One region of the Paenibacillus sp. sptzw28 genome, then DNA from elsewhere that is predicted to be linked to it. Evidence: a T-box and tRNA genes for the amino acid it is inferred to sense, from the RefSeq annotation. Region 1 holds a T-box; the other holds one or more tRNA genes.
The links. The T-box of region 1 lies ahead of KZ483_RS00020 (glutamine--tRNA ligase/YqeY domain fusion protein). A T-box ahead of a tRNA ligase gene usually reads a tRNA of that ligase, here a tRNA-Gln.
Positions count from the first base shown of each region.

Region 2: it encodes a tRNA-Gln, which carries the amino acid that the T-box ahead of KZ483_RS00020 (glutamine--tRNA ligase/YqeY domain fusion protein) is inferred to sense. The anticodon was not compared.

Region 1 covers NZ_CP080545.1:596-14,567, forward strand. The annotation lists gene hflX (GTPase HflX) at 670-1,935, shown strand; gene erm (23S ribosomal RNA methyltransferase Erm) at 2,339-3,184, shown strand; T-box leader at 3,342-3,603, shown strand; gene KZ483_RS00020 (glutamine--tRNA ligase/YqeY domain fusion protein) at 3,686-5,386, shown strand; gene KZ483_RS00025 (hypothetical protein) at 5,516-6,058, opposite strand; gene KZ483_RS00030 (hypothetical protein) at 6,055-6,471, opposite strand; gene KZ483_RS00035 (glycerophosphodiester phosphodiesterase family protein) at 6,657-8,870, opposite strand; gene KZ483_RS00040 (glycosyltransferase) at 9,123-9,665, shown strand; gene KZ483_RS00045 (solute symporter family protein) at 10,112-11,647, opposite strand; gene KZ483_RS00050 (DUF485 domain-containing protein) at 11,651-11,971, opposite strand; gene KZ483_RS00055 (winged helix-turn-helix transcriptional regulator) at 12,158-12,526, opposite strand; gene KZ483_RS00060 (zinc-binding alcohol dehydrogenase family protein) at 12,654-13,688, shown strand.
Region 2 covers NZ_CP080545.1:5,105,599-5,121,183, reverse strand. The annotation lists rRNA gene KZ483_RS23585 (23S ribosomal RNA) at 1-757, shown strand, start outside; tRNA gene KZ483_RS23580 (tRNA-Asn) at 873-948, shown strand; tRNA gene KZ483_RS23575 (tRNA-Ser) at 952-1,042, shown strand; tRNA gene KZ483_RS23570 (tRNA-Glu) at 1,046-1,120, shown strand; tRNA gene KZ483_RS23565 (tRNA-Val) at 1,199-1,274, shown strand; tRNA gene KZ483_RS23560 (tRNA-Met) at 1,304-1,380, shown strand; tRNA gene KZ483_RS23555 (tRNA-Asp) at 1,416-1,492, shown strand; tRNA gene KZ483_RS23550 (tRNA-Phe) at 1,505-1,580, shown strand; tRNA gene KZ483_RS23545 (tRNA-Thr) at 1,597-1,672, shown strand; tRNA gene KZ483_RS23540 (tRNA-Tyr) at 1,678-1,763, shown strand; tRNA gene KZ483_RS23535 (tRNA-Trp) at 1,773-1,846, shown strand; tRNA gene KZ483_RS23530 (tRNA-His) at 1,860-1,935, shown strand; tRNA gene KZ483_RS23525 (tRNA-Gln) at 1,965-2,039, shown strand; tRNA gene KZ483_RS23520 (tRNA-Gly) at 2,047-2,121, shown strand; tRNA gene KZ483_RS23515 (tRNA-Cys) at 2,137-2,210, shown strand; tRNA gene KZ483_RS23510 (tRNA-Arg) at 2,228-2,304, shown strand; tRNA gene KZ483_RS23505 (tRNA-Leu) at 2,312-2,393, shown strand; gene KZ483_RS23500 (LiaF transmembrane domain-containing protein) at 2,747-3,037, shown strand; gene KZ483_RS23495 (PspA/IM30 family protein) at 3,086-3,775, shown strand; gene KZ483_RS23490 (PspC domain-containing protein) at 3,772-4,260, shown strand; gene KZ483_RS23485 (PspA/IM30 family protein) at 4,263-4,949, shown strand; gene KZ483_RS23480 (sensor histidine kinase) at 5,116-6,192, shown strand; gene KZ483_RS23475 (response regulator transcription factor) at 6,213-6,890, shown strand; gene mobB (molybdopterin-guanine dinucleotide biosynthesis protein B) at 7,009-7,629, opposite strand; gene KZ483_RS28735 (hypothetical protein) at 7,725-7,853, shown strand; gene glp (molybdopterin molybdotransferase MoeA) at 7,822-9,108, shown strand; gene KZ483_RS23460 (hypothetical protein) at 9,196-9,927, opposite strand; gene KZ483_RS23455 (hypothetical protein) at 10,129-10,509, opposite strand; gene KZ483_RS23450 (YwmB family TATA-box binding protein) at 10,629-11,450, shown strand; gene zwf (glucose-6-phosphate dehydrogenase) at 11,581-13,137, shown strand; gene KZ483_RS23440 (cyclase family protein) at 13,456-14,085, shown strand; gene KZ483_RS23435 (peptide chain release factor 3) at 14,105-15,585, shown strand, end outside.

The DNA.
Region 1 (13,972 bases):
ACGAGCTTGAACATTAACGATATCAGCAAACAGATCGGCTATCCTAACATCACATCCTTCAACCGCGTATTCAAAAAATGGACCGGATTTACTCCAGGCGAATACCGGAAGCGGCATGTATCAGCGGGGTAATTAAACCCGCCCGCACTAGTATTCGTTAAACAGAATTCGCGAGCCGGCAGAAATCAATTATAACGGTTTTGGAGTTTGCCAGAAACTTACTTATGTGTTAAACTCGATTTACTTTAAGGAACGGAGGGTTGCCGTGTGATAGATTATATCCGAGTCAGATCCTTGTGCGCAGCTAATTGAATACTGCCAAAGGCTCTGCCTGTGTGCAGAGGACTCAGGATTGGTCTGTCCATTTATAAAGGTAACCCTATTTCGGATTACGCGAAGAGGCGATTCAAGCTTCCTTCTTCGTGTTAACCTTTAGAATTGAACATTTCATATTGGAAAGTGAACAGCTTGCTGTCATACGGAGGATGGAGTCCATCATTCGCATCAGCGGTTCTTTCGTTCTTCTTTCCGTATGAAGGCCATGACTCCGGTATTTAGGGACCAGTCTCCTTAGCCGGTTTTTCTGATGTCCTCTTCCAATTACTGAAAACACAGGCAGTCCGCCTGTGTTTTTTTATTTGCTTTATTACCATTGGAGGCTGATGAAATATGGAACAACTGAAACAGAAAGCGATTATTGTCGGGGTCAATCTTAACAATCAACCCGATTTTTCCTATTCGATGGAGGAACTGCGCGGCCTGGCTGCCGCATGCAATATGGAAGTGGCCGGCGAGCTGCACCAGAAGGCAAATCGCGTGGGCTCCTCGCATTACATCGGGACCGGGAAGCTCGCGGAATTGTCCGCGATGCTTGAAGCCCACGACGCTCCTGTCGTTATTTTCAACGATGAGCTCTCTCCTTCCCAGCTTCGTAATCTCGAAGCGTATTTGCAGCGGAAGGTGATCGACCGGACGATCTTAATTCTCGATATTTTCGCCGAGCGGGCAAAAACAAGAGAAGCGCAGCTTCAAGTGGAGGTCGCGCGGCTGCAGTACATGCTGCCGCGTCTGACCGGCCTTCGTGAATCGTTAGGGCGGCAAGGCGGCGGGTCCGGCCTCAAGAATAGAGGCTCCGGAGAGACCAAGCTGGAGCTCGACCGGCGCCGAATTGAAGAGAGGATAACGGCCTTGCAGGCCGAGCTGGAGAAGCTCGTTTCCAGACGTCAAGTACAGCGGAAGCAGCGCCAGAAGAATAAAGTCCCGGTTGTCTGTCTGGTCGGCTACACGAACACGGGCAAATCGAGTCTAATGAACGTGATGGTGGAAACGTACAATCCGCGGCCGGAAAAACAGGTCTTTGTCCGGGATATGCTGTTCGCAACGCTGGAAACTTCGGTCAGAAGCATCGAACTGCCGGGCCATAAATCATTCCTGCTGACCGATACGGTGGGATTCGTAAGCGGGCTTCCCCATCACCTGATCAAAGCGTTTCGCTCTACGCTGGAAGAAGTCGCTGAGGCGGACTTACTGATTCACGTGGTGGACTATTCCAACCCGGAGTATAAACAGCTCATCTCCGTCACCAACGATACGTTAAAGGAACTGGGCGCAGACCAAATTCCGACGATCTTCGCCTACAATAAGACGGATTTAACCGATCACTTATACCCGCAGGTTCATGACGGCAGCGTGTACCTCTCCGCCCGAGAAAAGAGCGGAATTCACGAGCTTACGGAATTGATCCGCAGTCAGATCTTTAATGGCTATATACAGTGTGAAGTTGTGATTCCCTTCGATCAAGGGCAGTTAGTGGCTTACTTTAATGAGCACGCCCACGTCCAATCGACGAGCTATGAACCACAGGGGACGCGGCTTAAGCTGGAGTGTAAGGCAGCCGATTATGAGAAATATCGCGGCGAGTTCATTGAACTCTAGCTTGTATCCAAGGGGCTGAGGCTCCTTGCGCCAATAAACTTATTTAAGGAACGGAGGGTTATGTGTGGTAGACCAATTTATTCGAGTTCGTACTTTGCGCGGCTAATTGAATAGTGCCCAAAGGCTCTGCCTGTGTGCAGGGAACTCGGATTTGGTCTGCCCTTTTTTACATCTATATGGAACGGGATAACAACTGCTGCCTGCTCGGATGATGAAGCTTATCTCACCCGTCTGTCCGGCGGTCCTGTTGTCCATTCTTCCCTATGGAAGGCCAATTTTAACGGCAAGTGAGGTATCTTGTTTCCTTGCGGATTTTTTTGCCGTATCCTCTTCCGGTTCCCGAGAAACACAGGCAGTGCCGGCCTGTGTTTTTATTTTCCCAAGGTAACGGAGGAGAACGAATATGAAAAAACGGCATTGTTTTAAGTCCCGGTTGCGACAAGACCGGGAGGCGATCAGGGTCCACGGCCAGCATTTCCTGCACGACAACCGAATCATCATGGAGATGATTAGTAAAGCCGGCATTCACGCCTTCGGTACCGTTGTCGATATCGGGGCCGGAGCAGGTGCGATAACGCTGCTGCTCGCCGAGAAGGCCGGTAAAGTGCTGGCGGTCGAGAACGACCCCGGTTTAGCGGAGTCGCTGCGCAGAAGGACTGAAGGCTATTCCAGCATTACGGTTGTAGAGAAAGATATTCTGGAAACGCGCATGCCTGGGGGCCCCTACTGTGTCGTCGCGAATATACCTTTCTTCCTGACTACCCCTATTCTGAGGAAGCTTCTGGATCCTCCGGTGAGTTCATTTCAGAGCGCGGTACTCATTATCGAGAGAGGCGCAGCTTTGGGGCTCACGGAAACCAGGGTCCGTAACCCACGCATACTTACATGGAGAATGCGATATGAAATGGAATTGGTAAGGGTGGTTTCGCGGAGTCATTTCTCGCCTCAGCCAAGCGTGGACTCGGCCATCTTCCATGTTCGGAGGAAAAAGAATCCCTTCATTGCGCCTCATCACCATGAGCGGTTCTCGGCATTAGCCGAGTATGGACTGAAGTTTCCGATGATGCCGATTCATGAGGCGCTGAAGGGAATTTTCACACCGCCCCAGTTGAAACATCTGCTCAAGAACATTGGCACCGACCGTCATGAACCTGTCTGTACGCTGAGCGAGCAACAGTGGAGCGTCGTCTTTCATACGATGCTGGAGCACGTGGAATCGTATCGCTGGCCGAGAAAACAAAGAAAGTGAAACGGCTGGTGATTGTTCTGAAAAAAGAGCCAACCATTCAGAACATGGCGGCCCCTTAAAGGTTGGGTGGATTCTTGAACGGCGGTAATGTAATTTGACAAACGCCAAGGTTGACAACGTTTACGCATTGGTGTAAGTTGTTAAATAATTCAAAAAATTACCGGCGATGACGAGAAGAGTAAATAAACGCTTTCTTTGACCAGAGAGCCCCGGCAGCTGAAAAGGGGTAAAGAAGGTTTTATTGAAACAAGCCTCCGAGCCTCATACCGATCCTTGCCATGCATATGGGGAGGCTATGACAGGAGCTCCTGTTACAGAGCTGGGGTATCGCCCGCTAGTGGCCGTACCTGATAAGGTCCGTATGGCGACATGCGGATTGAACTGGGGTGGCACCACGAAATTGTACTCTCGTCCCCAAGACCGACAAGTCTTGGGGGTGAGAGTTTTTTTATTTTGCAGCAGCATTTAATGTCGTGAAATAACTACGGAGGTGCCACAGCTATGGATATAAAGAAGCCGTCAAGCGGACAGGAAGCGCCGAATTTCCTGGAACTGATGATTGAACATGACTTGGAGCATGAGATGAGTCCCGGGCAAAGCATATTTACCCGCTTCCCCCCGGAACCGAACGGATATTTGCATATCGGCAGCGCTTATGCCATTAACATCAATTACTCGCTGGCCGCAAAATATGGAGGCGTGTTTCATCTGCGCTTCGACGATACTAACCCGCTGAAGGAGGATATGGAATACGTCAACTCCATCATCGAAGATATGCGATGGCTCGGGTTTGACCCGGGAAACAACATCTTCTACGGGTCCGATTACAGCAGCCGAATTTATGATTATGCGGTTCGTCTGGTCGACAAGCACGCCGCTTACGTCTGTGACCTGAGTGCGGAGGAGATTCATGAATACAGAGGAACCTTGACCAAGGGTGGCCAAGACAGTCCGTACCGGAACCGGACGAAGGAAGAAAATCTCGATTTGCTGGAGAGAATGAGGAAAGGCGAATTCGCTACCGGCTCCAAAGTATTGCGGGCGAAGATCGATATGGCATCGCCTAACATCAATCTGAGGGATCCGGTTCTGTATCGAATCATCCATGCGCCCCATTACCGGACCCGCGAAGAGTGGTGTATTTATCCGATGTATGATTTTGCCCATCCGCTGCAGGATGCCATTGAAGGAATCACACACTCGCTGTGCTCGATCGAATTTAGAGACCACCGTCCCTTGTACGAGTGGGTGCTGAATACGCTCGAAATCTCCCCTGCTCCGAGGCAAAGGGAGTTCGGCCGGTTGAACCTTACAGGAACGGTCACGAGCAAAAGATACTTGCGGGAGCTGGTCTCCGGCGGATACGCGGACGGCTGGGATGACCCAAGGCTGCCCACCTTCAAAGGACTGCGGAGAAGAGGATTTACGCCCGGCAGCATCAAAGCCTTCTTGAAGGAGATAGGCGTCGCCAGAGATTACACCACTGTTGATATCGCTATGCTCGAGCATACGCTCAGAGACGACTTGAAGGCTGCGGTCCCTGTTGTAATGGCCGTTCTTCGTCCGCTGAAGGTGATTCTGACCAACTATCCGGAAGACCGGTCGGAGGAGCTGGCCCTTCCGAACAATCCCGAGGATCCGTCGCTCGGCGACCGGCTCGTTCCTTTCTCCAGAGTGCTCTATATCGAGAAAGAGGACTTTATGGAACACCCAGCTGCGGGTTTTCAAAGACTCGCCCCCGGCCAAGAGGTCCGGCTTAAGGGCGCTTATTATATCTCCTGCGAGAACATCATCAGAGATCCTGACACAGGGGAGATTGCCGAGCTTCACTGCACCTATGACCCGCTTACCAAGAGCGGTACAGGCTTTTCCAGCCGAAAGGTGAAAGGAACGATACACTGGGTATCGGAGTGTCATGCCGTCAAGGCCGATGTCCGCTTATACGACAAGCTGCTGCTGGATGAGGAAGCCCTTCAGGACGATGAAGCAGCCTGGCAGGACCAAATAAACCCGGATTTCCTGACCCTGCTTACGGACTGCCTGGTTGAGCCCGTGCTTGCAGATGCCTCACTTGAAAGCAAATTTCAATTTATGAGGCACGGGTACTTTTGTGTTGACTACAAGCACTCTACACCGGAGAAACGGGTTTTCAACCGCATCGTGCCATTGAAGGATAAGTGGAAGGGCGGCAAAGCGAAGTAGCGTAATGTGGCAGCGGCCGAGCTTCGACTGTGTGGAACGAAACGAGCGTAGTTTGACCGTAAAAAAGGAGCTTTGCCGCTTTATTTCAGCGGCAAAGCTCCTTTCTTCCCTGCATTGGGCAGACCTGCTTCACCTGGGAAAGCTGCGGTTCAGATGCAGCCTGGAAGACTTCTCCCGGTGTCTAACAATGGATTTTCTCTTTCTCAAATACTCATAATACAATCCGGTAGCCGTCTGAACGGTTAGAAATACACCGAAATTATATGCCGGCCTGTATCCATGCTGATAATGGGTCATGCCCATCCACGCAGCCAGCCATTGAAATGCCATGCCTGCAGCGGACCACGCTAACACATAAAGAAGAAACGTTCTCTTGTTGATTTTGAGCAGGTCATAGAAATAAATGAAGAAATAGCCGAATGGAGCAAACATAACGTACGTGAGCAGATCAGTCAGCTCATACCGGTTCGAATCGTTCACTTTATAAAAGTCCATCAAACCGCCGCCGATCGTAAAATCAAACAGGGTCGCGCTGGCAAACCCCCATATCAGTCCCAGAATCATCAAGCTTCGGGGCAATCTCTTCGGCAGAAAATAAACAGCGGCGAAAAAAACGAGCAGCATGACCAGTACAAACCATTCGTTGCTGTCAAAGCGGACCCATAAAATCATGAATGCTTCACCTCCGGACGAAACGAGCTTCTGAACAAACGATGCAGCAAGAATACTGCGATCTGGGTCAAACCGATAAATATCGCATCATAAACATAGCTCCATTGTGCATAGGTCCAGATATGATAATTCCGTGCAAGCCCATTCAGACAAAGCTCCGCACCGGCAAAAACGAATGCGAAGAGCAAAGCCGCTGCGATTGATTTCGACTTGTAAATCAAATTGAACAGGACCACATAAAGCGCGGGAATGAGCACACTTCTGTTCAAAAGGTACCCGGTGTAATTAAGACCATTGTTCGACAACCGGACATATTTTAACTCTTGGGTAATAATCCATGATACGTTAATACTGATGATCAGAACGAGCAGGAATATGAAGGTGTTCTCGCTGGTGCTAAGGCTTTTTCTCATAGCAAAAAGAACAAAGATAGCCAACCATGCTGCAAAGAAAAATACTACAAATCCCATGAATCATCATTCCTTCGATTTTGGATTTGTAGTATTATTTGCCACTTCGGGATAAGTATACATAGAAGACACTGCCTTGTCGGAGACAGTGTCTTCTATTTGGCGGGGGGCCGAACGGGGAAATTGTTTTAGCCTTCGATCGGGAAAGTCTGGCTGAAGCGGACCTTACCGGATTCATCACGGATTTCCACTGTGAACTGCTTGTGCTCCGGATCAATCCGGCTTGCTCCGAAGTTGAAGAAGCCTCCTTCCGCATACAGACGTTCCGGTCCGAACGTAGGGTCGAGCGTGCCTGGGGCACCCTTCGCAGCGCCTATCGGGCCGCTGATCAGCTCCCGGTAATCGGCTTTTCCGTCACCGTTGGCATCGTACTGAATAATGTTCGCGTAGTGAACATCGGTCGTAACGAAATAGACGTTTTTGATTCCCTTTTCAATTATGAAATCCGATATTTTGCGGAATTCGGTCTCATAACCGGTCGGATCAGTCGAGTCCGCTCCGCCTCCGCTCGCCCATCCGTCTCTTTTGTTAGCCTTGCCGGTCGGTATGGAGATCGGTACGGATGTAGCAACCAGCTTAACCATGGCGTCCGAAGTTTGCAGCTGCTCCAGCAGCCAGTTCAGCTGTTCCTCGCCGAGCATTGTCTTATCCGGGCCGTCAGCCTTGGTATTGGGGTCGCGGTAGCTCCGATTGTTAAGAATAATAAGTTCCGTCGTATCGCCCCACGAGAATGCATGGTACAGCTTGTCCGCAGAACTGCGCTCGGCGGATACCGGCCAGTAATCTTTAAAGGCCTTCAGGCCAAGCGGAGTGAGGGGCTCAGACGGACCGGAAAAATCATTGGTCACTTCATGATCGTCCCAGATCGCGTACGTGCCGGTCTTCTGCAGAAGGCTGCGGAAGCCGGAATCCGTCCGGTTTTCCTTGTATTTCGCCCAGAAATCCTCCACGCTGTCCGATGGGGGATTCGGAACGGCCGGCGTTTTATTGTCCGCATAGATGGTATCCCCGCTGAACAGGAAGAAGTCCGGATTTAATGCAGCCATGGACCTGAAGGATTGAAAAGGCGGGATTTCGCCTTGGCCGCCGGTGTCTCCGCCCCAGACGAAGCTTAGCGGCTTAACGCTTCCCTGCTCTGGCGCCGTTCGGAACGATCCGCTCACCGAATACTGGCCCGGCAAGGCCTGAGCTCGGTAATAATAAACCGTGTCCGCCTTCAGTCCGTCCACTTGCACCTCTACCGTGAAATCACGCTCAGCGTCAGCGCGCTCATTCTTGATGACGGTTTCTTTCATAAAAGCAGGATCGGTCGAAACTTCAAACTGAACATTGGATTCCTCGTTAGCCCGCGCCCACAACTCTGCTGACGAGTCCGTTATATCTCCGCTCGCCGTCCCGTGTGAAATATATGGCTTCGTCAGCAGCTCTGCCAGGAGGTCGGAATTATTCGTAAACATACCGTCCACACCCAGGGAAAGCAGATGTACCATTTGATCCTGCGTGTTCACCGTATACGGGTGTACGAAGAGCCCGTATTGATGGGCGGCATCCATGAGCTTCGGCACCACGACACTTTGCGTCGGGCCGACTCCCGCGGCATAATCCGAAATGCGTGCAAACTCGGTGTAGACATCTTTGCCTGCCAGCATTTGCGCCGAATAAAGCTGCACAAGAGGCAGAGCAGGCGCCAGGGATTTGAGCTTGCGAAGGCTCGCCTCGCTGAAGGACTGAAGTATTACATTACCTTTATCGATGAGGTCATAGTGCTTTAGGACGTCAACCAGCTTCTCCTCCATGCCGGGATAAACATCAGGCGCTTTCGTTTCGATATAGAGGCCTGCCTTGCCGCTGCCAAGCTTCTCCACCAGTTCGACAGCTTCTTCGAGCGTAGGCACTTTAAGTCCGGTATATTTCTTGTCGGCTGCGCTCGGATATTTCTCGTTAAACCAGGAACCGGCATCAAGACGGCTGATTTCCTCCAGTGTGAAGTCTTTCACCGACCATGGCGACCGGTCCGGGTACTGCTGTCTCACATTCGTCGTTCTACTCAGCGTTTCATCATGCAGGGCAACCAGCCGTCCATCCTTGGTCATCTGCAAATCGAGCTCGACGTAGTCCGCTTTCAATTGAATCGCCTGTGTGTAAGCCTCCAGCGTATGCTCGGGAGCATATGCCGATGCTCCCCGGTGCGCAATAACCGCCACTTCACCGGTGAGCGGTTTCAATCTCGAATCATCAGCCTCTGGCGGAGCGGCATTCGGTGTGGCTGCAACCTGGGGCAGAGCAGGCGACGATACGAGGAGAGACAGTGAAACAGCAAGCACGATCCAACCTTTCTTCACTTATCATTCATCTCCTTTACAAATAGACTGCCCTCTCACTATATTGGAGATTTGTACGACCTCTTTTAACGCGGGGATAAGCTTTGGTAAATGCAGGATTGTACGGTGCCCGTTTCGTCCGGACGGACATATGATAAGCATAGTAAATAAACGGTCAAGACCATGCAAATACAGCGAAGGTGATCAATCTTAATACCGTTTGGGAGACATCAAGGATTCCTAAACGGTGGCTGCCGAACATGAATAAATTCGATGCGATTTGCGTCCCCTCGCTTCAAAAACAAACGGGCAATGAAAAACAGCGGCGTTAAGGTACCCGTATTCATCGTTCCTCACGGAGTCAACACCAAACTATTTACTCCCGCGAATAAGAAGCTGCCGGTACCCGGATCCAGAGGCAAATTTATCTTCGTGTCCGTGTTTGGCTTCCAACACCGCAAAAATCCGGAAGCATTGTTAAGGGCCTACTGGGAAGAATTCTCCGCCGCCGATCGGACACTTCTGGTCATCAAGACGAACGGCTATGCGCCTTTCGAGAATGAAAGATGGATCAAAAACCGAATTCAAATATACAAAAAGAGACTTGGTATCCGCAAAAAAACGGCGCCTGTTACGATTATTGCAAGGCGTCTGCGGCCGAATCAGCATAAACGGATTTATACGCTCGGACATGTATTTGTACTCCCTACAAGAGGCGAAGGAGTCGGTCTGCCGTTCCTCGAATCGTTATCCAGCGGCGTTCCCGTCCATCGCTACAGGCTGGGGCGGACATATGGATTTCTTAAGGGGGAATAACTCGTTTTTCATCAAGTATAAATTAAGAAATCCCGCCTCCAGCATGAACAGCAGACACTCGATTTCCCGCCAATTCCGTCATTTGTTCGCGCAGAGAGGCCAGCTCTGGGCGGAACCGGTTATCGGCAGCTTGAGAAAACAGATGAGGACGGCGTATAAGAACCCTCTACTATGCAAGAGAAAAGGACGGCTGGGCAGACGGAGCGTGCTTAAATATACATGGAATCGTGCCGGAACCTCAATGAAAAAAGTCGTGGAAAAGGTACTACGGCAAAGGAAATCCGGACGGCGTAGCAAAAGGCGCTGAGCCGATGCGCAACGAAACGAAAGAACCCTGATCCGTGGGGGGATCAGGGTTTTCTGCTGTCTGCTGCGGCTACTTCCTGCCGGGCATGCATCTGCATGCTGCGGGATACTTGATTGCCGGGCATGAGGCGGGCTGCGGCCTATGTCAGCTCGCGAATACCCGTGTTCGCCTTCACCAGTATTTCATCGAATTTCGCATCATTACGCTTCGAGGAGAGAAAAGTGCCCACAAACGCCCCGAGGAACCCCAACGGGATCGAGATGATGCCGGGGTTCGTGAGGGTGATGAGCGGAGTGCCGGTGAAAATCGCTTTGCCCGGATCCGGACTCCATACATTGGGACTGACCGCTACAAGAATGAGCGCGCTCAGCAGACCCACGAGCATTCCGGTCACCGCTCCCGAGGTATTGAATCTCCTCCAGAATACGGTGAATACGAGAACAGGCAGGTTCGCGCTGGCCGCCACGGCAAAAGCCAAAGCCACCAGGAATGCGACATTCAGCTTCTGCGCAAACAACGCGAGCAGGATCGAGATCACCGCAACGCCGACGGAAGCAAGCTTGGCCGCCTTCATCTGCTCCTTCTCCTTCGCTTTACCCTTCCGGACGATATGGCTGTAGAAGTCGTGCGCGAATGCCGATGCCGCAGAGAGCACCAGACCGGCAACAACGGCCAGAATCGTTGCGAATGCGACCGCCGAGACGAAGGCGAACAGAAATTCGCCGCCAAGAGCTCTCGCAAGGAGCGGCGCCGCCATATTGCCCGCGGCATTCGCCTCGACAATCGCGCTCTCGCCGACGAATGCCGCGGCCCCGAAGCCAAGGAAGAGCGTCATGACATAGAACAAACCGATTACCCAGGTCGCGACGACGACCGATTTCCGTGCTGTCGGCGCGTCCTTGACCGTGAAGAACCGAATCAGGATATGCGGTAATCCCGCAGTTCCCAATACAAGGGCAAGATTAAGCGAAATGGTGTCGAGTCCGTTCGCGAACTTATTGCCCGGGTTCAGGAACGCCTCCTTCAGCGGAGTCGCTGTCCGCATCTCACTGAACATTTGCAGGATATTGAAGTCGAACCTCGCGAGAACTATCAGCGAAATAATCAAGGTCCCGGCTATAAGGAGCACGCATTTGATGATCTGCACCCAGCTTGTCGCGGTCATTCCTCCGAAGACCACATAGACGGTCATCAGAACGCCGACGATGAGTACGGAGCTCGTATAATCGAGGGCCGGGATCAGCAGCGAAATAAGCGCACCGGCGCCGACCAGCTGCGCGATCATATAGAAGATCGATATGACCACCGAGTTCAGCGCCGAGACACCGCGGATCTTCTTGTTATCGAAGCGGGCGGCGATCATGTCCGCCATCGTATACTTACCCAGGTTCCGAAGCGGTTCAGCCACCAAATAGAGCACGACCAGATAAGCGACCAGAAATCCGATGCTGTAAAAGAAACCGTCGAACCCGAACAATGCGATCATTCCCGCAATGCCGAGGAAAGAAGCGGCCGACATGTAATCTCCGGCAATGGCCAGTCCGTTCTGCCAGCCCGTCAGTCCTCCCCCGGCTGTGTAAAACTCGCTGGCCGTTTTTGTTTTTTTGGAAGCATAGTAGGTAATGACAAGCGTCCCGGCCACAATGACGAGAAAGAGCAGAAGCGCCGTACTCATGAATTATCCCTCCTTTGTGTTATGTTGTACCTGCCGTTTAAGCTCTTCGCTAAGCGCATCGAATTCAACCGATTTTCTCGTGTAGAGATAGCACAATACCCACGTCATGATAAATTGGGAGAAAGCAAAGATCCATGCCCACGTTATCGAGCCGACAGCCTCCCGGTTCAAGACATCGAAGTAAGATGTCATAACCGGAAGAGTAATGTAAAACGCCAGGAAGAACAGTGTCATCGGGATAATAAACCGTTTTTTCTTTGCCATCAGCCTGCGGAAAAGCTCCGACCTTGCCACCTCGCTGTAACTCAGACGGCCTTTGTTCAACCAGATCCCTCCTAATAATGAAATATGACCTATTGAATATGTATCAGCTTGGCAACCACAATATGACGCCAAATACAAGAAGTTACGGTTACCGCCAATTTATGCCTCCTCTGTTATTTACACAAAAGAGCCCGCCATGTATCGTCATAGCGGACTCTTTTTTTTGCATTTGCGGATGCGGGGCATTCAAGCCTCATTCGTTTGCGTTCGGGCTTCGTCAAGTCTGGGCTTATGGGACTCCCCCCACTTCTTCATCCCTAATATGATCGGTTCCAGCGTTCTTCCGAACTCAGTCAGCGAGTATTCCACTTTCGGTGGAACTTCTCTGTACACTTCCCGGTGAATAATACCGTCCCGTTCAAGCTCCCGCAGCTGTAAGGTAAGCATAAACTGCGTAAGTCTGGGATAAAGCCGCCGGAATTCATTAAATCGCTTCGTGCCGCCAATAAGATGATAGAGAATTATCCCTTTCCATTTCCCTCCTATAACATCCAGAGTTGTTTCGACTGGACATCCGTCCATTGTCGCACTGCATTTCTTTTTTTGATCCGCCATAGCGCTGTATTCCTCCAATGGTATGATTTTTATAACTATATAATAAAAATATGCGTACTTTTTTAAAGTAAATATACATCATATAATTTAATCGTAACATATAGCGAGCTGAAAGGATGAAAAAAATATGAACAGTCATCAAACAATGAAGGCAGTGGGCTTTTACCGTACTCTTCCATTATCCGATCCTGAAAGTCTTATTGATCTCGAACTGGAAAAGCCTTTGCCGACAGGCCAGGACCTCTTGGTGGAAGTGAAAGCCATATCCGTGAACCCGGCCGATGTGAAGGTTCGGGCAAGGGGCAACGACGATCATGAAACTCCCAAAATCATCGGCTGGGATGCAGCCGGAATAGTAGTACAGGTGGGACCCGAATGTACGTTATTTAAGCCCGGAGATGAAGTCTATTACGCAGGGAGCGTGGTTCGTCCCGGCTGTAACAGCGAATTCCAACTGGTGGATGAGCAGATTGTGGGGAGAAAACCGGTAAGTCTGGATTTTTCGCAAGCCGCAGCTATGCCGCTCACTTCCATTACCGCTTGGGAGGGGCTGCACGACCGCTTGGGAATCAGCCATAACGAACAAGAGAATCGGGGCAAAACAATTCTAATCATCGGCGCATCGGGCGGCGTCGGCTCCATTGCGACTCAGCTGGCCAAGCTCGCGGGGTTGACGGTTATCGGTACGTCATCGAGAGCGGAATCGTCCCAGTGGGCCAGAGAGCACGGAGCGGATTTCATTATCAACCATAGGAAGGAGTTCGCTCCCCAGCTGGGGGAACTTGGCTTCGAGAAGGTCGATTATATATTCTGCCTGAACGATACAGCCGGTCATTGGGACAATATGGCTGAGGTGATCGCTCCGCAAGGAAAAATATGCTCCATCGTTCCTGCCGAGCATCCGCTTAATCTTGACTTGATCTTCTTCAAGAGCGTGTCGTTTCACTGGGAGCTAATGTTTACAAGATCCCAATTCCAAACGCATGACAGGATTGAGCAGCACCATCTATTAAACAAGATATCCGAACTGATCGATTCCGGTAAAGTGAAGACGACTTTGACTCAGCGGCTGGAACCGATCAATGCGGCCAATCTGCGCTTGGCGCATGAGAAATTGCTCGCCGGAGACATGATCGGCAAGCTGGTGTTGGAGCGGTTTTAAGGTTAGGAACGCCTAAGGACCTATGCCTGTTATCAAAAGAGAGCAAGGATTACCTGTCCTTGCTCTCTTACATTTACATATACTCTCCGGCATAAATTATATTGCTAAACCGTCTATTAGAATAATAATTTGGAAGCGTTCCTATAGACAAAACAAAAGTTGGTTTGAGAATCTGATAATTATAGCCTCTTATTTTTTACCCTTCTCGCTATTTTACCACCTAAATAAGCAGAAATTAAGATAGACAAATCATACATCAAATTTCTAATAAACGGGTCTCCCTT
Region 2 (15,585 bases), 1.0 Mb from region 1:
AGCCGGAGCGCCAGCTTCGGTGGAGGCATCGTTGGGATACCACCCTGATCGTATCGGAGTTCTAACCTGGTACCGTCATCCGGTACAGGGACCGTGTCAGGTGGGCAGTTTGACTGGGGCGGTCGCCTCCTAAAATGTAACGGAGGCGCCCAAAGGTTCCCTCAGAATGGTTGGAAATCATTCGTAGCGTGCAAAGGCATAAGGGAGCTTGACTGCGAGACCTACAAGTCGAGCAGGGACGAAAGTCGGGCTTAGTGATCCGGTGGTACCGCATGGAAGGGCCATCGCTCAACGGATAAAAGCTACCCTGGGGATAACAGGCTTATCTCCCCCAAGAGTCCACATCGACGGGGAGGTTTGGCACCTCGATGTCGGCTCATCGCATCCTGGGGCTGAAGTAGGTCCCAAGGGTTGGGCTGTTCGCCCATTAAAGCGGTACGCGAGCTGGGTTCAGAACGTCGTGAGACAGTTCGGTCCCTATCTGTCGCGGGCGTAGGAAATTTGAGAGGAGCTGTCCTTAGTACGAGAGGACCGGGATGGACGTACCGCTGGTGTACCAGTTGTTCCGCCAGGAGCACCGCTGGGTAGCCAAGTACGGACGGGATAAGCGCTGAAAGCATCTAAGCGTGAAGCCCCCCTCAAGATGAGATTTCCCAATTCGTAAGACCCCTGGTAGACGACCAGGTTGATAGGTTCGAGGTGGAAGCGCAGCAATGCGTGCAGCTGACGAATACTAATCGGTCGAGGGCTTATCCTACGAACGTTCACCTGAACGTTCACTTCGCACGCTGCTCTTAGGTTAACGTAAGACTAAAGGGGTTTCACAACTGTTCGTATCCAGTTTTCAGGGTGTAATTAACCCGAAATATCGTTCCCTGATAGCTCAGTTGGTAGAGCACTCGACTGTTAATCGAGTTGTCACAGGTTCGAGTCCTGTTCGGGGAGCCATCTGGAGAGCTGTCCGAGTGGTCGAAGGAGCACGATTGGAAATCGTGTATACGTTAACCGCGTATCGAGGGTTCGAATCCCTCGCTCTCCGCCATGTGGCCCGTTGGTCAAGGGGTTAAGACACCTCCCTTTCACGGAGGTAACAGGGGTTCGAATCCCCTACGGGTCACCAAAATAGTTCAAAAAGGTACAAATTAGGACTTGCAATGAGCAGGGCAAATGAGGTATAGTAGTACTTGTCGCTCATTACGGAGGCTTAGCTCAGCTGGGAGAGCATCTGCCTTACAAGCAGAGGGTCGGCGGTTCGATCCCGTCAGCCTCCACCATTAAACTGCATAAGCAGTATTCATAACGACGCGGGGTGGAGCAGCCCGGTAGCTCGTCGGGCTCATAACCCGAAGGCCGCAGGTTCAAATCCTGCCCCCGCAACCAACTTTACCTTCGGAGTCATCCGAGAACCATAATGTGGAGCTGTGGTGTAGAGGCCTAACATGCCTGCCTGTCACGCAGGAGACCGCGGGTTCGAATCCCGTCAGCTCCGCCATTTTCACCAAATGGCTCGGTAGCTCAGTCGGTAGAGCAGAGGACTGAAAATCCTCGTGTCGGCGGTTCGATTCCGTCCCGAGCCACCATTTAAGAATTGAATATGCCGTTGTAGCTCAATTGGTAGAGCAACTGACTTGTAATCAGTAGGTTGGGGGTTCAAGTCCTCTCGACGGCACCACTCATGGAGGATTAGCGAAGTGGCCAAACGCAGCAGACTGTAAATCTGTTCTCTGACGAGTTCGGTGGTTCGAATCCATCATCCTCCACCAGTTTACCTTAGGGGCATAGTTTAAAGGTAGAACAGCGGTCTCCAAAACCGTTAGTGTGGGTTCAATTCCTGCTGCCCCTGCCAAAAGGTTCATATGGCGATCGTGGCGAAGTGGTTAACGCATCGGTTTGTGGATCCGACATTCGGGGGTTCAATTCCCCTCGATCGCCCCATCATACAAATTATAAGATAAATAAAAGATTGGGGATTAGCCAAGCGGTAAGGCAACGGACTTTGACTCCGTCATTCCTAGGTTCGAATCCTAGATCCCCAGCCATTTATATGCGGAAGTGGCTCAGCGGTAGAGCATCGCCTTGCCAAGGCGAGGGTCGCGGGTTCGATTCCCGTCTTCCGCTCCATTTTTTTTTATTTCTGGCGCCATAGCCAAGTGGTAAGGCAGAGCTCTGCAAAAGCTTTACCCCCAGTTCGAATCTGGGTGGCGCCTCCACAATCTTCAACAATCGTGTGCCCTTAGCTCAGCTGGATAGAGCGTTTGACTACGAATCAAAAGGTCAGGAGTTCGAATCTCTTAGGGCACGCCATTAATTTGCCGGTGTGGCGGAATGGCAGACGCGCGCGACTCAAAATCGTGAGGGAAACCGTGGAGGTTCGAGTCCTCTCACCGGCACCATACATAGAAGTTGTAACCTGATGGAATTGCATCAGGTTTTTTTTATTTTTAACAACGAGCATGAATCTATGCGTGCTCCACTTGGGTAATTCAGGACCGTACGCGGAATCAGTGTGTATGAGAAGGTGATATTAAAGACCCTTTCACTTGGATTAATAACTGTGCGTAGCCCTTTCGGTCCATGGGGTGGGTCCACTCCCCGACCCAAGTCTAGGGAGAAAACCGTCGCGAGTCCGTTTTGAAACGGCTGGAAAACACCTACAATAAATACATAAGCAAGCGATGAAACAACTTCAAGCGCAGCGACGTAATGAAAAGTATAAAAGTTCTGAGGGAAGGCGGTGACAGTAAGAATGAATGGTAAATCGGTGTTAGGTGCGTTACTTGTTATTGCAGGAAGTTTGATGGTGATGAAGTTTATCGGGATTAATCTCAGCTGGATTTTCAGTTTGTTGATGCCTTTCATCTTGATCGGTCTTGGAGTCGTGGGAGTCAAAAATGACAAGAAGCTCATCGGTGGCATTCTCATCGTAGTCGGAGCATTTATGCTGATTGGCAAGCTTGCCGGAATTATCGCGTTGCTGCTTGCGATCGGAATTATCTTATGGGGAGTTTCAATGTTCAAACGTCGTAAACACGTTTAATTAAATACTTAGTAATCGTAATAGATTCCGGATTAAGGAGGTTTATGCATGAGTATTATCCGTAGGGTCCGTGACATTACAGTGGCGACACTAAATGAGCGGCTGGAGAAAGCGGAAGATCCTGTTAAGTTAATTGACCAATTCTTGTGGTCGACAAGGGAAGATATTATTCAAGCTGAGCGATTATATCAGCAGTATGTGGGACACGGGAACTACTTGAAGTCTCAATGGCTGCAAGCGGAGCAGCTGAGAGACAAGCGTGAACAACAAGCAATGACTGCCCTTAAAGCAGGGGAGGAGCATGTAGCACGAATTGCACTTACAGATAAAGCGACCAGCGAGGAACGTGCTGCTCAGTACCGTGAATTATACGAACAAACACAGCAGAACGTCCGGGAGCTGGAGGATCAGCTTCGAGAGTTGCGGGCGGAGTATCAGGCTGTTTACGATAAACGTGAATACTATGCAGCTCGGATGGAATCCCTGCGCCTTCAACAGCGGATGAACGCACGGTATAACGGCCTCGGGCAGCAGCCTGGGCAGCAGCCTGCAGGCATGTTCCGCAGGCTGGAGGATCGGATCAGCGATATGGAGCTTGAAGCAAAAAGCCTTCGCGATTTACGCCGGGCTGGACAGGAATTTATCGTCGAGGCGGGTTCGACTCTGCAGTCCGTCATCGAGCGCGAAATGGAACAATTGAAACGAAAATTGCAGCAGGAAGGATGGAAATCGTCATGAGGAAACTGTATCGGTCGCGCCGCGATAAGAAGCTGTTCGGTTTGTGCGGCGGTATCGCCGAGATGCTGAATGTGGACGCGACACTGCTGCGGATTCTTCTGATTGTCCTGACCGTATTTACAAGCGGTGCATTAATATTGGTATATATTCTTGCCGGCCTCGTTGTACCTAAGGAACCGAACATATACAGCGGATTCGGTCCCGGCAGCTTTGGACCCGGCGGTTACGGCTCCGGCGGCGGATATAATGGTGGTTGGAATAACGGCCCGGGCTTTGGCTCGCAAAACAATGGTCAAGGCTTTGGCGGACCTTATACAAATACACCTCCATCCAGTGGTCCGTCGGCTGGACCTGCCAGTTGGCAGCAAGGACAATCGGCATCAAATTTGGATGCCATGATGGAAGATCTGGAGAAAAAAGCGCTCCGTCGTGAGATAGAAGAACTGAAAGCAAAATTAGCCAAGCACGAGAAGGGAGAGTTTTAACTATGAGTATTTTTAAGCGAATGAAAGATATGACGAAAGCTTCTCTTAACGAGCTGCTCGACAAAATGGAAGATCCTGTTGTAATGTTAAACCAATATCTGCGTGATATGGAGGCGGAAATTCATCAGGCCGAATTGACGGTTGCCAAGCAAATGGCAAACGAGCGCCGTATGAAACAGCGTCTTGACGAAGCGTTCCGCAGTGCCGCAGACCGTGAGACGAAAGCTGAAACTGCGATTCGCTCCGGCCAGGAGGAGCTTGCACGGAAGCTTTTGGAAGAGAAAATATTCTTCGATCACAAAACGGCCGAATATACGGATATGCATGCCGCAGCCAAAACGCAGGCCGAAGAGCTTATGCTGCAGCTCCATGGTATGAAGGATGAGTTCTACCAGCTTCGGAATAAACGCAATGAGCTGGCAGCGCGTGCACAGATGGCAAAAGCGAAGAAGCAAATGGCGCAAGTAACGACGGTTCACTCGATCGAAAGCGGCAGCGCTTCACGGGGCTTTACCCGTATGGAAGAAAAGATTATGCAGCTGGAAGCGGAAGCTGAAGTGATACGTGTCCCATATACGTCTTATAATGGTCCATCTGCCGTTGGCACAGTAGATCCTTCGAAGCAGTTGAAGGTCGAAGAGCAGCTTCAAGCACTGAAAAACAAATTAAACCCTCCGTCAGCCGAGTAGGGTTGACTGGGAAGACTAGGTACGACGATTGACCTTCCGAGTTGTTTTCAGCCGGAATAGAAATCGAAGGGTTTGCAAATGGATAAGCCAAGACAGTATGCGCTTCGCGAATGAAGCCTCTGTCTCTGGCTTGTTTCCATGGTTACATAGAGAGGGGCATATACCCATGGCTGACCAATCGCCTTCGGATGAAGCAAGCGTCAATATGCGTAGTGAACAAGGGGACTCGGGGAGACAGCGTCAAGCGATGCATCCTTATCGGAATGCGCGAGGAGGCCCGCCGCTTAATCAACCCAGGGGAAACGCTGCAGAGACGGTGATATGGCTGCTTGTCATCATTGGCTTGATTGTTCTCGTTATGCAAGGTATGGGCTACATCAAGGTATTCGCCTTGCAAACAAAAGCCGCAGCGATCGGTTTGACCATTATAGGGCTCGCGCTTATTGCCGCGGCTGGATACAGTTATTTTCAGGGAGTAAAGCTGAGGGCGGCGGTCAAGCGGTTAACCGACCAACAGCGTCGGAAGAAACAGAGGGTAACGCTTCCTTCCGCTGAAGACACAACTGAAACATCCGAGGATTTCTCGGAAGAGGATGAGGTATGGACGGAACAGGTTCGTTTCTCTGCCGTCATTGAAGAACGGGAAAGGCTCGCGCGAGAGCTTCATGACGCTGTAAGCCAGCAGTTGTTTGCCATATCAATGACCGCGACAGCAGTCAGCAGAACGCTTGAGACGGATTGGGAGAGAGCCAAACGCCAGGTGCAGCTTATTGAAGAAATGGCCTCCGTCGCTCAATCCGAGATGCGGGCATTACTTCTGCATTTACGGCCGGTGCATTTGGATGGCAAAAATTTGGGTCAAGCGCTTCAGATTTTGGTTGAGGAATTAAAGCAGAAGGTACCGATCGCCATAACGCTTGATGTGGACGATTCAATCAAGCTTGCCGCTGAAGCGGAGGACCATCTCTTTCGAATTGCACAGGAGGCGCTTTCCAATACGCTTCGACATTCCAAAGCGGACCAGATGAGTATTCGTCTACACAGCATAGGCAAGAATGCACAATTGATTTTCCAGGATAACGGAGTTGGGTTTGATTTGGAAGAGAAGAAGCAAACGTCATACGGACTGCTTACAATGGAAGAACGGATAAATGTCCTGGGGGGCTCGATGCAGCTGGTTACCGCACCCGGTCAGGGCGTCATCATTGACATACGCATACCTGTTACAGCCATGGTTTTATAAAAGGAGGGGAGATCCACCGGATGGAGGCTCTGGAAAATAGGAACGCATTGAATCAACCGATTAAAGTGCTTCTCGTTGACGACCATGAGATGGTTCGAATTGGTCTGGCCGCTGTTCTCAACACCGAGGAGGGAATTGAAGTGGTCGGCGAGGCGAGCAATGGAATGGAAGGTATTCGACTCGCTCAGGCATACAGGCCGGAGGTTGTCCTTATGGATCTGGTTATGGAAGGCATGGACGGCGTTGAAACGACACGGAAGCTTCTAGAGCTGTACCCCGACTGTAAAGTGATTGTGCTCACAAGCTATCTGGACGACAGCAAGATGTACCCGGTTATTGAGGCGGGAGCATTCAGTTATCTGCTCAAAACATCGCGAGCAACGGAAGTCGCCGATGCGATCCGGGCGGCAGCTCGAGGGCAATCGGTTCTTGAATCGCAGGTTGCGATGAAGATGATGAACCGTTTCCGGCAGCCCAAGGCAGATTCTGTTCGTCCGCCTCACGAACAGCTCACGGAACGGGAGATGGACGTTTTGAAATGCGTGGCTAAGGGTCAATCGAACCAGGAAATCGCCGATACTTTATTTATCGGGATTAAAACGGTCAAATTTCACGTGACGAACATTTTTGCCAAGCTTGGTGTGGATGACCGGACGCAGGCTGCTATTTATGCACATAAACATGGCTTGGCCGAGTAAATAGATAGGGTACGTAATGCAGAGCAAGCCGTTCCGGAATGACCGGGGCGGCTTTTTGTATCTAAGTAGGCAAGCAAGTCGAGCGGCTGGAAACCGGCCGGCACATGCGCCAAACCATTTATTTGTTATTCGCCGCGGAGACTATCCGAGAATGGATAAACGCATATATAGAGTCCAACTCGCTGATGTCGAAATGGGGAATATCGAGGGTGGATGGAAACGGGTCGGCCGCTAAAAGTGAATCTTCACCTTTGATAGTTGGATTTATCGATGTTGCATTAAGGGCTGTATTGGCTTCCGGCCATAAAATAGCGGCAGACCCATTGGGACTCGTTAGCTCACGTAGAAGCTTGATGTCTGCCGGCTCCCGGATGAGAATCAGCTTAGGATATGCCTCTTGCTTGAACCCTTCCACAAGAACGATATCTGCGTTCCCCATCTGCTCAAGTAAAGAATGCAGCGATTCCGGACGGCTTCGCAGTATGGCGCTTCGATTGGATGAACTAATCGCAGTGATGTCGGCACCTGCCGCTTGATGCTTCCATGTATCGGTGCCCGGCGTATCCATGGTAAAATCGTGAGCATCGTGCTTTACCGTTCCGACGGTATAACCCGCGCGCTTGAAACGCTGAATCAGACTCGTAATGAGCGTTGTTTTACCGCTGTTTTTATAGCCGACGACCTGAAGGACGAACTGGTGGCGCGGAAAATCGCGGTTATAATTTTGTTCAGTCAACATTAATCAGCTCCTTGCGGGATGAGGATTCCCTGTTTTATTTAAATGTACCATATTTTCATGGGATTAACTCTTTAAGTGGAGCGGATCGTGAACTTTTGGTACAATATAGAGAAGAGATGACCGAAGGAAGAAACCGGATATTGCACAAGGCTGCCGGTTTCACCTTGGACGACAACCAGGAGGAGACCGATTGTGCAGCAGCTGCAGGGAGCTTCACGTTTTAACAGGCGCGCAGTTAAGGTGGGGGATGCGATGCGCCTTGTGCTCGAAGCGGCCTTGCCAGGACTATGCGAATCTGTGCCGCTGTGGCAGGCCGCCGGCCGGCGGCTGTCGGAGCCGCTGACGGCGACGAGCGACTGGCCGCCCTTTGCGCGCTCGGGACTGGACGGTTATGCCGTCCGCAGCGCAGATACGACGCAAGCGACGCCGGATTCCCCTTCGTCGCTGCGCGTGGTTGGTACGGTTGCCGCCGGCGGTGTAACGCCGGCGATCGTGGAGCCGGGCACCGCCGTGCGCATTATGACCGGCGGGGCGGTGCCCGAGGGCGCGGACGCTGTCGTCATGCTGGAGCAGACGGCGGACGCGGATGAAATCGGGAGGTCGGTGGTGCGGGTGAAACGCGCCGCCGCGACCGGGCAAAACATTGCGCGGCCCGGTGAGGAGTTTCGCCGCGGCGGCGTATTGGCGGAGCCGGGCACTCTTATCCGGCCGGGCCACATTGCACTGCTGGGCACGTTCGGCTACGCTGAAGTGCCGGTCTTCGCGCGACCGCGCGTCGCGGTGCTGGCGACGGGTGCTGAGCTGCTGCCGGTTGCGTCGCCGCTTGAGCCGGGCCGCATCCGCGACAGCAACAGTGCCATGGTGGCGTCGATGGTTGAGCAGAGCGGCGGGACGCCGGTGCTCGTCGGGCGGCTCCCGGACGATCCCAATGCCGTCGTAGGCGCGCTGGCCGCAGCGCTGGAGCAAGCGGATATGGTCGTAACAACCGGCGGTGTATCAGTAGGCGACTTCGATGTTATGGCTGACATTATACGCGGAATTCGGTCCGATGGCCTAACCGGCGGTCCGGACAGACTTTTGTTCAATAAAGTAGCGATGCGTCCGGGCAGCCCGACGTCAGCAGCTGTAATGAACGGCAAACTGTTGTTTGCCTTATCCGGTAACCCCGGCGCTTGCTTTGTCGGGTTTGAGCTTTTCGTTAGGCCTGCTATACTAATGCTGCAGGGTGTAACGATGGAGCAATCGCTCCCAAGAGAAGTGACAGCCAAACTTGCGGCTGATTTCGATAAAGGGAGCCCGCATGAACGGTTTGTGCGGACGCGCCTGTATGTGCGGGAAGGTGTCTTGTACGCCGATCCGCTTGCATTTAACAAATCGAGCATGATGGCCTCGATTCCCGAGGCTGACGGCCTGCTTCGTATTCCGGCGGGACCGGAAGGAGCGGCAAGAGGATCGCTGGTTCATGTCATTCAATTATGATCCGATTAATAAATTGTAATTTCAACGATGAACAACCCGCCTTCATGCCAGCGCATAAAGCGGGTTTGCTTTATTTCATGCAGCTTCTTATACCCGGTAGTTAACGAATAGGCCGTTGGTTCTGAGCTGCAAATAAGACTGCCCGGACGGTTCGTATGTCCGCAACGACTGGAACCCGCTTGCCGAGGGGCTCATAATTGCAGCGGTAGGCAGATGTTCAAAACGGGAAAGCAATTGCGCTATTTGAGATGCTAGGCCGCTGGGCCCGCGTAAAGTGCTGCGCACTTGGTCGGGCTGTTCCGCTAACGCAGCATTGAGAAGGTCCCCATCCAGCTTCCATTCACCGGCTCCCGATCGCGTAATCCCGATCCGCTGAGCTGCAGGGGCCTTCAGTGCGTCATCGATGATATGTTTTAACTCGGGGCTCAAGTAGGCGGAAGAGGATAAGAAAGTTTGATTTAGTTGATTCGCCTGTTTAATCAGCGAATGCAGCTGCTTGGCAATCGATTTGCCTTCTTCAGCGGCACCTGGCATATTGCCCGTTTCGGAAGCTGCCGCGTTTTCTGCTGCTATGGAGTTCGCCGCCTCATGGAGATGGGTGCTTTGCATAAGCCACGCGGACACGCTTTCTGCCGCCGATTGTATTACTTTTTCGACGGTGTCCGGCAGTTTGGAGGTTATAGCCTTGGGGAGCGAACCTCCCCGGTAATAGGAAGGTCGGCGCTCGTCCATGAACGGATATTTTGCATAGGCAATAAGACGCTGAACAGGATAAAGCGTTTTACGGGAAACCCGGTCAATTTGATTTGGCATCGCCATCACTACTCACCTCCACTTAAACCTTTGACAGCTCAATTTTAGTATTAATTTACCGAAAAGTCGACTTTCTTGCCTTTATGTAGGAAGGGACGAGCCGGTGAAAGCAAAAGCCCGAAGTCCTACCTCAATATCGTGACTTGGATAGGTCCCCGGGCTTCTCCTTTTATTCACAGCGGCGGCGGCTGCCGTATAAACCAGCGTCTATAGAAGCAAAAATAAAAAGGCGATAAGCGCCAAGTCGATTGCGAACGCCTCGGCATAAGGACTATAAGGCGCAAACCCATTGTACGGATAATACGGGTCATACGATTGCGTCTCCGCCTTATCCGTCTGCAGCGTTTGCACCGTTTTCCCGGTTTTCCGGCCTTTTTTCTTGCTTTTGCTCTGAACGTGGGTTATCCCGCCCGCTGTTCCTACAGATGCGGCGCTTGAATAACCCTGATTCTCATTGAGCATTAGCCGGCCTCCCCGGCAGCTGCTGAGAATTCCGACGTGGCGTTGGCCTTCCTTGGTTACGATACAAACCGGCATACCGCAGAACTTTTCAATGTGTTCCTCGTGGAGCGGAAAGATAGGTTCCATCCGTTGTTAACACCTCCCCTGAATTCCTTGCAACAGTGTATTCACCTAGGGGCGGTTGCGTATGGATATTTACCCATTCTTATTTCGATTTGAAGCTTTGGGCTAAGGGAGTGAGCATCTTGCCGCCAAAAACTATTTCGCAAAAACCGTTATCCAAACGAACAGGAAGAAGCGGAATTTTGATAGCCCTCCTGATTATAGTAACTGCCGCCTGGTGGACTATGGGGAATAAGCGGGAGAATTCGGTCAAAGAGCTTTCTCAGAGCATGCTTCTTAGCGACCTGTCGACCGTTTGGCATTGGTGTGAGGATGAGCTTGTCGGGGGTTCGCGGCAATCGCGATGGTCCTTCCGGTGGGATGGACAAGGTATGCAGGTGAATACCGGGGTATTGGCGAATAAGCTCGGCATTGCATTAAAGCAGACCGACAATGAGACGTTACAAGGCGAGGCTGATATGGAAAACGGCCGGGTTAAAATATCCTTGTGGATCCATGTTCAGGCCGGATCCAAGCAGCAGCCTGCAAAGGAAAGTACAGAGCCCTCGCGAGGCAATGGAACGCCCGTCCAAGCGGTAATTCTCATGAAGCCGCAGGATGGAACCGATCTGACTGAAATCACCGCCGCTGCTTCGCATGTTCAGCAAGCGGTTTCCGCTGCAGATTTCACCTTTGCCGGCAGCTTCGCCGTCAGGGGAGAGCCTGCCAAAGCGGCAGCTGCGAGCCGGATAGCCGATATGGCCCACGCGAAGCGCCAGGAAGTGTATAACGATGGCCAAACCGACAGCGTAACGTACTTTACCCCCGAATTGAAAACGGCGGTCAAAAGCGGCAGCAACAGCGTTAATCTGCAAATGGCTGAGATACGCGCGACGGGTGGCGGCAGGCGGCAAATTGTAATCGGCGTTCCATTGATTACGGGAGATTATACTGATCCGGATTAACGTTTTCTTCAGGCCTCGATCAGTTTTTTTTATGGGCGCATGAATGGCATCTCTCGCCTTGTTATGCTAAACTACATAACATGATCAATACGGTTGTACTATACAAAAATACATAAGAGAGAATGAGGTAATGACCGACGTGAGCAAACACGAATCAATTGCCGCAGCGGGTGCGGTTTACTATTTATTTGGCGCGACAGGCGATTTGGCGCGGCGGAAGCTTTTCCCTGCGCTCTTCAGCTTATATAAAGAAGGAAAATTGGCCGAAGATTTCGCTGTGGTAGGACTTGCCCGCAGACCTCGGACCAATGATCAGTTCCGCGCTGACGTTAAGGAGTCCATCAACGAGTTTTGCAGATACAAACAGGGCGATGACGAAACGTGGACTAAATTCGCTGAGCATTTTGTTTATATGTCGCTTGATATCAACAATTTGGACGGCTTTCAGGAGTTGAACAACCTTACGGAAGAACTGGATGCCAAGTTTGATATTCCAGGCAACCGACTATTTTATTTAGCGCTTGCGCCTGAATTGTTCGGACCGGTTTCATTGAACCTTCGCGACGGAGGCTTATTGGAATCGAAAGGCTGGAACCGGCTTGTCATCGAGAAGCCGTTCGGCTACGATTTGCAATCGGCGCGTAATCTCAATGAGCAGCTCAGTCATGTCTTTAAAGAAGAAGAGATTTTCCGTATCGATCACTACCTAGGCAAAGAAATGGTGCAAAATATAGAGGTTCTTCGTTTCGCGAACGCGTTTTTTGAACCGCTCTGGAATAACAGTCATATCGCTAACGTACAAATTACTTTGTCTGAGACAGTCGGTGTCGAGGAGCGCGGCGGTTATTATGATAAGTCGGGTGCACTGCGTGATATGGTGCAGAATCATATGCTGCAAATGCTGGCGATGATCGCTATGGAGCCCCCGAGCAGGCTGCATCCGGAAGATATCCGTGACGAGAAGGTAAAAGTGCTTCGTTCGCTCCGGCCGTATTCGGCTGCCGAAGAAATCGACAAGCACGTCATTCGCGGCCAATATGTGGAGGGGACAGCCAAAGGCAAGCCTCTTACGGGATATCGCCAGGAGGACTCGGTAAACCCCAACTCTGCGACGGAGACTTACTTTGCTGCCCGGGTATTTGTAGACAATTTCCGATGGGCTGGTGTGCCTTTCTATATCCGTACGGGCAAGCGGCTTCCGGTAAAAACAACCGAGGTCGTAATTGAGTTCAAAAATGTCCCGAATAACGTTCTGTTTGCCCGACGTAACGAATTGGCACCGAACCTGCTTGTCATACGGGTCAACCCGATGGAAGGCATCTACATCAAGTTTAATGCAAAGAAGCCGGGAGTCGATAATGTCATACAGCCCGTGTCGATGGAATTTTGCCAAAGCTGTCAGATCGGCCTGAATACCCCGGAGGCGTATGAGCTCCTTATATATGATGCCGCTCGCGGCGAGTCGACCTATTTTACCCGCTGGGATGAAGTGTCGCAGGCGTGGTCATTTGTCGACAGAATCGCCGAAGCTTGGCGCGATGGTAGTTCAAGCCTGCAGTTTTACCCTGCGGGATCATGGGGTCCGGAGCGGACCGACCAGCTGTTGGCCGAGGACGGATTCCACTGGTGGCCGGTGAACGGTCAGGACGAAGATAATGTCATTTGGATCTCGGGTGGTCCGAAATAGGGCAGTAGGAAGCTTGCGAAGCTGCGTTTTGCTCCGCAAAACGCCAAGCAAATGCTTACGAAGCTGCGTTTTGCTCCCGCAAAACGCCAAGCAAATGCTTACGAAGCTGCGTTTTGCTCCCGCAAAACGCCAAGCAAATGCTTACGAAGCTGCGTTTTGCTCCCGCAAAACGCCAAGCAAATGCTTACGAAGCTGCGTTTTGCTCCCGCAAAACGCCAAGCAATGCTTACGAAGCTGCGTTTTGCTCCGCAAAACGCCAAGCAAATGCTTACGAAGCTGCGTTTTGCTCCCGCAAAACGCCTGAGGAGGTACCATTCCATGCTCAAAATATATGATATCTCCATGACAATTCAGGAGAGCATGCAGGTCTTCAACAATAAAGAAGAGAAAAAACCGAAAATAACGAATATTACAAACCATGAGAACGGCCAGGCCGTGTATGAATCCCGCATCGACATGAATGTTCATTCCGGAACGCATGTAGACGCTCCGCTGCATATGCTGGAAAACGGCGAGACGATCGAGACGATCGGCCTTGAACAGTTGATTGGCCATGCTCGTGTTGTTGATCTGACACATTGCGAAGAGTATATTACTCGTGCCGACTTGGAACCGCTTGGACTGCAGAAGAACGATTGGGTTATATTTAAAACGCGCAATTCCTTCAGCGAAGAATTCGACTTCAACTTTGTTTTCCTTCGGGAGGACGGCGCCCGTTATCTGGTCGAACTGGGTATCAGGGGCCTCGGGACGGATGGGCTGGGCATTGAACGCGCTCAAGCGGAATATCCCACTCACCGCTCGCTATTCCGAAACAGTATCATTATCGTTGAAGGACTGCGGCTTAAGAATGTGCCTGCCGGCACTTACTTTATGGCTGTGGCTCCGCTTAAGCTGACAGGTATCGAAGCTGCTCCGGCGCGTGCATTTCTGATCGGCGGCATGTAAATATGAAGGGAATAGGGTAATGAGCAAAACGTTGACAGATGAATTAAAACAAGAAGTCGGAAAACGGCGGACATTCGCGATCATCTCTCATCCGGATGCGGGCAAAACGACGCTGACCGAGAAACTCCTGCTCTTCGGGGGAGCTATCCGACTAGCCGGAACGGTGAAAGCGCGCAAAGCGAGCCGGCATGCGACGAGCGACTGGATGGAAATTGAGAAGCAGCGTGGTATTTCGGTCACTTCTTCCGTGATGCAGTTTGACTATAACGGCCACCGCGTCAATATACTGGATACACCAGGTCACCAGGATTTCAGTGAGGATACCTATCGGACGCTCACTGCGGCAGACAGCGCGGTCATGTTGATCGATGTCGCCAAAGGTGTAGAGGCGCAGACAATCAAGCTGTTCCAGGTGTGCCGCAAGCGTGGCATTCCGATTTTCACTTTCATTAATAAATTGGACCGTGAGGGACAAAGCCCGTTTGATTTAATGGAAGAGATCGAGCGCGTGCTTGGTATCCGGGCCGTACCGATGAATTGGCCCATCGGCATGGGAAGAGAGCTATGCGGCGTATATGACCGCATGAAAAATCAGGTTGAACTGTTTCAAGGCGATGACCATTCGACGATTTCCGTACGGCCTGTGTCGGATTATAATGATCAGGTTATTCGGGAGATGGCTGGCGACTACCTTCATGACCAGCTGGTTCAAGACTTGGAGCTGCTTGATGTCGCCGGGGACCAGTTTGATTTCGACAAAGTTCGGGCGGGCGAGCTGACGCCTCTGTTCTTCGGAAGCGCGGTTAATAACTTCGGTGTCCAGACGTTCCTGGAAAACTTCTTGCAGCTCGCGCCTTCACCGACTTCACGCAACACGACAAACGGTTCAGTGGAGCCGACCAGCGAGAAGTTTTCGGGGTACATTTTTAAAATCCAGGCGAATATGAACCCGGCGCACCGCGACCGAATCGCGTTTCTCCGAATTTGCTCCGGCCGTTTCGAACGGGGAATGAGCGTCAGGCATGTGCGCGCAGGTAAAGAAATCAAGCTTTCGCAGCCGCAGCAATTCCTCGCCCAGGACCGCGATATTGTCGAATCTGCTTTTCCAGGCGACATCATAGGATTATTCGACCCCGGGATATTCCGCATCGGGGATTCTCTGTCACAGGGAAGCGACATCGTGTTCGATGAGCTGCCGACATTCTCGCCCGAGCTCTTTGCTAAAGTTACCGTTAAGAACGCACTCAAGCACAAGCAGTATCAGAAGGGTATCGATCAGCTGACGGAAGAGGGGACAATCCAGGTTTTCCACTCGACCGGTAATTTTGATGAAACGATACTTGGTGTAGTAGGACAACTGCAGTTCGAGGTGTTTGAACATCGGATGCGCGCTGAATACGGCGTTGAAATACAACTGCATCGGATGCAGTTCCAGTTTGCCCGTTGGATTGTCGATGAGAAGGTCGATCCTTCGAAGTTCCGGATTAACTCTTCGCTGGT